Regions from separate parts of the Pseudomonas sp. KT_2_4 genome, predicted to be linked through region 2. Evidence: predicted binding sites of a transcription regulator. Region 2 holds the regulator's gene; the other holds the start of a gene.
The links. The regulator sigma-54, encoded in region 2, starts transcription at its own class of promoters, with help from an activator protein. The targets are predictions, from matches to a motif close to ANTGGCATNNANNTTGCTNT.
Positions count from the first base shown of each region.

Region 1: a site for sigma-54 is predicted at 1,409-1,428, ahead of AB9N64_RS10395 (circularly permuted type 2 ATP-grasp protein). Genes of this name have one in related genera too.

Region 1 covers NZ_CP166962.1:2,268,193-2,271,604, reverse strand. Annotated here, with positions in the region: gene AB9N64_RS10410 (START domain-containing protein) at 1-138, shown strand, start outside; gene AB9N64_RS10405 (hypothetical protein) at 242-478, shown strand; gene AB9N64_RS10400 (ribonuclease E inhibitor RraB) at 692-1,033, shown strand; gene AB9N64_RS10395 (circularly permuted type 2 ATP-grasp protein) at 1,461-2,870, shown strand; gene AB9N64_RS10390 (alpha-E domain-containing protein) at 2,875-3,412, shown strand, end outside.
Region 2 covers NZ_CP166962.1:4,939,288-4,942,699, reverse strand. Annotated here, with positions in the region: gene lptC (LPS export ABC transporter periplasmic protein LptC) at 1-45, shown strand, start outside; gene lptA (lipopolysaccharide transport periplasmic protein LptA) at 32-565, shown strand; gene lptB (LPS export ABC transporter ATP-binding protein) at 565-1,290, shown strand; gene AB9N64_RS22730 (RNA polymerase factor sigma-54) at 1,475-2,968, shown strand; gene hpf (ribosome hibernation-promoting factor, HPF/YfiA family) at 3,044-3,349, shown strand; gene ptsN (PTS IIA-like nitrogen regulatory protein PtsN) at 3,360-3,412, shown strand, end outside.

The sequences.
Region 1 (3,412 bases), 2.7 Mb from region 2:
GGCGATAACCAGACCGAAGTCACCTACCAGGTACACACCGAGCCAGGTGGCAGCGTACCTTCGTGGCTGGCCAACAAGTTCGTGGTGGAAGCGCCGTTCAATACCTTGAAAGCCTTGAAAGAACACGCTGAAAAATAAGTGCAGTTGATCCGGTGCCTCCGGGCTTGAGCGGAACGTTTTGCGCGCCGCCAAGGTCCAGATACTTGTAAGCCCACCTATGGGTTTTATCGAGGAGGCACCGATGCAAACGTGGCAAATTACCTTCGTTGATGATCACGGTGAAAAGTCCGTGCAGCAGTTCACCTGCGAACAAAAGCCCAGCCTCGAAGACGCTGCGCATATGATTCGTGCGAAGCTGGTGCCGATTGCTGCCGAACTCGATCTCAATGACCTGGAAGGCCGGAAACCCGAGCCTACGGTCAAGATTCTCAAAGACCAGAACAGTATCCAGATTCTCGATATTTCTCCCTCCGTCTAAACATTTTTCACACGCCACACGAGCACCTCTGGTGGAGGTGATAGCTTCGCGCTACTCTGCAATCGAGATCAGCGAATGAATCGCTAAGGTCTGGTCTTGTCAGCTACATGCTTGTTTTCCTGCGGCGTTGTTATGCCGTGGTGCCCACGCCAGCAGGGCGCGGGGCTTCAGGAAGCACGGAAAGTCTATCCATCGGTTTGAGGAGGACGTTTCATGAGCACAGCCTATCAAGAAGACATCAGCACCAACGTACTGCGCCGCATGAAAGAAGGCGGCTTTGATTTCTCGCGTTTTCACCCCATCGAGTTCTACGCCATTTTCCCGGATGAGGAACGGGCGCGCAGGGCGGCGGGTCGATTTCGTGGGGAGTCCCTCAACGCTCAGGTCAGCGCGCGCGACGATGGCGCCTGGTACCTGGAACTGAGCAAAATCATGTTCGCAACCTACGACGGCATAGGAGATTTCGAGCAAGACTTTGAAGCAGTGGTCGAGCCCCTGGGAGGGATCATCGAAGGATGGGGCGTCAAGCAGGAGGTGCGTGGGTTACCCATGTAGTTGGTATTTATGAGCACCACAGCGTATCGGCTGACCTTTGGGTCGGCCGATTTTGTTTGGACGGCGTTTTACGTGCAAAAAAAAGCCACCCGGATAGGGTGGCGGAAAGGGAAGCTCAAGGGAGTAGATCAGTACACAAGTAACACGATATCGCTTGCACAAAAGGTTTCGCTGTAGGACGTCTCCTGTTCAGCCGATGGAGGTGATTATCCGCAGCGCCAGCCGGGCAGTGAAATCAACTCTGGCTATGCTGTTGATAGTCAAAGACCGCATTGCAATGAGGCGCGCGACGTGACCCAAGCCATTGTGCGCACCAGGACGGTGCGAGGAATGCGCTTGGATTATTCAACTGGTTGATTATTAAGTGTTTATGCCGCTGGCACGGGCCTTGCGAAGGTTCTTGCGTCCGGGTGACAAGGAGTACGGCATGATCCGCACTTATTACGATGAAATGTACGATGGGGCAGGGCAGGTTCGCCCCCATTATCGCGAGTTCGCCCGTTGGCTGGCCGACACCCCTGCCGAACTGCTGGCCCAGCGCCGGCGTGAAGCCGATTTGCTGTTCCACCGCGCCGGTATCACCTTCACCCTCTACGGGGACGAACAAGGCACCGAGCGCCTGATCCCCTTCGACACCATCCCCCGCAGCATTCCAGCGAGTGAATGGCGGATTGTCGAGCGCGGCTGCATCCAGCGGGTCAAGGCGCTGAACCTGTTCCTCGCCGACCTGTACCACGATCAACGCATCATCAAGGCCGGCATCATCCCCGCCGAACAGGTACTGGCCAACGAGCAATACCAGTTGGCAATGCAGGGCCTGGATTTGCACCGCGATATCTATTCGCACATCTCCGGGGTCGACCTCGTACGCGATGGCGACGGCACGTACTACGTGCTCGAGGACAACCTGCGCACGCCCAGCGGTGTCAGCTACATGCTTGAAGACCGCAAAATGATGATGCGTCTGTTCCCCGAGCTGTTCGCGGCCCAGCGCATCGCGCCCATCGACCATTACCCCAACCTGCTGCTCGACACCCTCAAAAGCGCCAGCCCCCTGGATAACCCCAGTGTGGTGGTACTGACGCCCGGGCGTTTCAATAGCGCGTTCTTCGAACATGCCTTCCTGGCTCGGGAAATGGGTGTGGAATTGGTAGAAGGTGCGGATTTGTTCGTGCGCGATGACCGTGTGTTCATGCGCACCACCGACGGGCCCAAGGCTGTCGATGTGATCTACCGTCGCCTTGATGATGCGTTCCTTGACCCGCTGGCCTTCAACCCGGACTCCATGCTCGGTGTGCCCGGCCTGCTCGCCGCCTACCGTTGCGGCAATGTGGTGCTGGCCAACGCCATTGGCACCGGGGTTGCGGACGACAAATCTGTGTATCCGTTCGTCACCGAGATGATTCGCTTCTACCTCGACGAAGAGCCGATCCTGCAGAACGTTCCGACCTTCCAATGCCGTAAGCCTGACGAATTGTCCCACGTACTGGCCAACCTGCCCGAGCTGGTGGTCAAGGAAACCCAGGGTTCCGGTGGTTACGGCATGTTGGTTGGACCGGCGTCTACCACGGCAGAAATCGAAGCGTTCCGGGCACGTATCAAGGCCAAGCCACACGCTTATATCGCGCAGCCGACCCTGTGCTTGTCTACCTGCCCGACTTTTGTCGAGAACGGCATCGCCCCGCGCCACATAGACCTGCGCCCTTTCGTGTTGTCCGGCAAGGAGACCCGCGTGGTACCGGGTGGCCTGACCCGCGTGGCGCTGCGCGAAGGCTCGCTGGTGGTCAACTCGTCCCAGGGCGGCGGAACCAAGGACACCTGGGTGGTCGAGGGCTGATGCCATGTTGAGTAGAACTGCCTCGGATTTGTACTGGATGTCGCGCTACCTGGAGCGTGCCGAAAACCTCGCGCGCATGCTCGATGTCAGCTATTCGCTGTCGCTGATGCCCCAGGACGGGCGCGGCGATGGCCTGCACGAGTTGGCCATGCCGCTGTTGATCACCGGCACCCTGGAGGATTACCACGAGCGCCATGGTCCATTGCACGCTGAACGCTTGCTGCACTTTTTTGCCCTGGACGCGGCCAACCCGGCGAGCATCTACAGCTGTCTGGGTGCGGCGCGGGCCAGCGCTCACGCTGTACGTGGGCGAATCACCGCCGACATGTGGGAAAACATCAATGCTACTTGGCTGGACATACGCGATATCGCCCAGCAGGGCCTGAGCCATTACGGCATGAGCCGGTTTTGTGAGTGGGTCAAGGAGCGCTCCCATCTGTTTCGGGGCGCCACTTACGGCACTATCATGCGCAACGATGCCTTCCGCTTTATTCGCCTGGGCACCTTTATCGAGCGCGCCGATAACACCCTGCGCTTGCTCG
Region 2 (3,412 bases):
ATACACCTGCTATCGAACGTAAGAGGACAGTATGAGGCTCGTTAAAACCCTCCCTATTTTGCTCGGTCTGGGCGCAGCACTGGGAAGCGTGAGCGCCTGGGCTCTGCCGAACGATAGCCAGCAACCGATCCATATTTCGGCTGACGATGCACAGCTCGATGACAAGAAAGGTGTTGCCACCTATACAGGCGGCGTGATCATCACCCAGGGCTCGATGAAGATTACCGGCAACACGGTGACTCTGACGCGCACCCAGGCAGGCGACATTGACGTGGTGACGTCGGTGGGCAACCTGGCTTATTTCGAGCAGAAGCAGTCCGCTACCGACACCGGCCCGATGAAGGGCTACGGCAAGACTATCCAGTATCACGCCCAGCAGAATCGTATCGTGTTGATCGACCAGGCCAAGGTACTGAGCCCAGACGGCAACTCGACCGAAGGTGAAAAGATCACCTATGACACCGTCAAGCAGATCGCCAACGCCGGTCGCGCCAACGGCTCCAAGGTCACTGCACCGCGCCCGCGCATCGACATGGTTATCCAGCCGAAGAAGAAGGCCGAGTAATGGCAACCCTGAAAGCCCAGCATCTGGCCAAGGCCTATAAAAGCCGCCAGGTGGTACGCGACGTCAGCCTGTCGATCGACAGCGGCCAGATCGTCGGTTTGCTCGGCCCCAACGGTGCCGGCAAAACCACTTGCTTCTATATGATCGTCGGGCTGGTCCAGGCAGACCAGGGTCGTGTATTGATCGACGACCTGGATGTCAGCCATCAACCCATGCACGGTCGTGCACGGGCAGGTATTGGCTATCTTCCCCAGGAAGCGTCGATCTTCCGCAAACTGTCGGTAGCCGATAACATCATGGCGATTCTCGAGACCCGCAAGGAACTCGATCGCGATGGCCGCCGCCAGGAGCTGGAAAGCCTGCTGCAGGAATTCCACATCAACCATATTCGCGACAACCTCGGCATGAGCCTGTCCGGTGGTGAGCGCCGCCGCGTGGAAATCGCCCGCGCCCTGGCGACCGCGCCGAAATTCATCCTGCTGGATGAACCCTTTGCCGGTGTCGACCCGATTTCGGTGGGTGACATCAAGCAGATCATCCATCACCTCAAGGCCAAGGGCATTGGCGTGCTGATCACCGACCACAACGTGCGCGAAACCCTCGATATCTGCGAAACAGCGTATATCGTCAACGATGGTCAGCTGATTGCCGAAGGCGATGCCGAGACTATCCTGGCTAACGAGCTGGTGAAGGAAGTGTACCTGGGTCACGAGTTCCGCCTGTAAACACAGGGGTATCGCGCTTTTCCCTGGAGCGCGCGGGAGTCAATGGAAACCTCGGTTTTTTTATTGTTACCGCGCTCTAGGCAAAGGCCCCGAGATCAGGCATATAATTTGCTTATGTTTGGCGCTCACGCGCCCTGTCGTGGATGGCGCATTGCGCCGGCGAATAAGGTGTTAAGCCCCTGCCATGAAACCATCGCTAGTCCTGAGAATGGGCCAGCAGCTGACGATGACACCGCAGCTGCAACAGGCCATCCGCCTGCTCCAATTGTCGACCCTGGACCTGCAACAGGAAATCCAGGAGGCCCTGGAGTCCAATCCGATGCTCGAACGCCAGGAAGAAGGCGACGACTTCGATAATGCAGACCCGCTGGCCGACAACATCGAGCAAAAACCCAATCCCGACGTGCAGGAACCCTCCTATCAGGAAACCGCCCCGACGGTGGACAACCTGGAGGAAGGCGACTGGAACGAACGCATTCCCAACGAGCTTCCCGTGGACACCGCGTGGGAAGACGTCTACCAGACCAGCGCCAGCAGCCTGCCGAGCAACGATGATGACGAGTGGGACTTCACCACCCGTACGTCGGTGGGCGAGAGCCTGCAGAGCCACCTGTTGTGGCAACTGAACCTGGCGCCGATGTCCGATACCGATCGCCTGATCGCGGTCACCCTGATCGACTGCATCAACAACCAGGGCTACCTGGACGAAACCCTCGAGGAGATCCTTGAGGCCTTCGACCCGGAACTGGATATCGAACTGGACGAAATCGAAGCCGTCCTGCACCGCATCCAGCAATTCGAGCCCGCCGGCATTGGTGCCCGCACACTCAGCGAGTGCCTGTTGCTGCAACTGCGCCAATTGCCGGCCAAGACCCCATGGCTCACCGAAGCGCAACGCCTGGTCAGTGACTACATCGACCTGCTGGGCAGTCGCGACTACAGCCAACTGATGCGCCGTATGAAGCTCAAGGAAGATGACTTGCGCCAGGTCATCGAGCTGGTGCAAAGCCTCAACCCGCGCCCAGGCTCGCAGATCGAATCCAGCGAAGCCGAATACGTAGTGCCCGACGTCATCGTGCGCAAGGACAACGAACGTTGGCTGGTGGAGCTGAACCAGGAGTCGGTACCGCGCCTGCGGGTCAACCCGCAATACGCAGGTTTTGTGCGCCGCGCCGACACCAGCGCCGATAACACCTTCATGCGCAACCAGTTGCAGGAAGCGCGGTGGTTCATCAAGAGCCTGCAAAGCCGCAACGAAACCCTGATGAAAGTCGCAACCCAGATCGTCGAACACCAGCGCGGTTTTCTGGAGTACGGCGACGAGGCCATGAAGCCTCTCGTGCTGCACGACATCGCCGAAGCCGTCGGCATGCATGAATCGACGATTTCCCGGGTTACCACGCAGAAATTCATGCATACCCCACGGGGTATTTATGAGCTGAAATACTTTTTCTCCAGCCACGTCAGCACCTCTGAAGGCGGTGAATGCTCGTCCACGGCGATCCGCGCGATCATCAAAAAACTGGTTGCCGCTGAAAATCAGAAAAAGCCGTTGAGTGACAGCAAGATCGCTGGTTTACTGGAGGCACAAGGCATTCAGGTCGCCCGTCGAACCGTCGCCAAGTACCGCGAGTCCCTAGGGATCGCGCCATCCAGCGAGCGTAAGCGTTTGATGTGACGGGCGGGCCACAGCGTTCCAGTGGTGGGTATTCCTGCCCACCGCCTTATGCACTGGCAACGAAGGAGAAGCTGTATGCAAGTCAACATCAGTGGACACCAGCTGGTAGTCACCAAGCCCCTGCGTGAATACACCGAGAGCAAACTGAACAAGCTTGCGGGACATTTTGACAAGATCACCAACGTGCAGGTCACCATGGAGGTCGATAAGCTCAAGCAGAAAATCGAGGCCACCCTGCACGTACCGAATGCCAAGCTCGTTGCCAATGCAGAACATGAAGACATGTACGCGGCAATTGACTCGCTCTACGACAAGCTCGACCGCCAACTCATAAAGCATAAGGAAAAGAATCTGCACCTGATGCAAGGTACAGGTCGTTAACTCTCCCCCCATGATCCGACTTGAAACCATCCTGACCCCCGGCCGTTCCCTCGTGAACGTGCC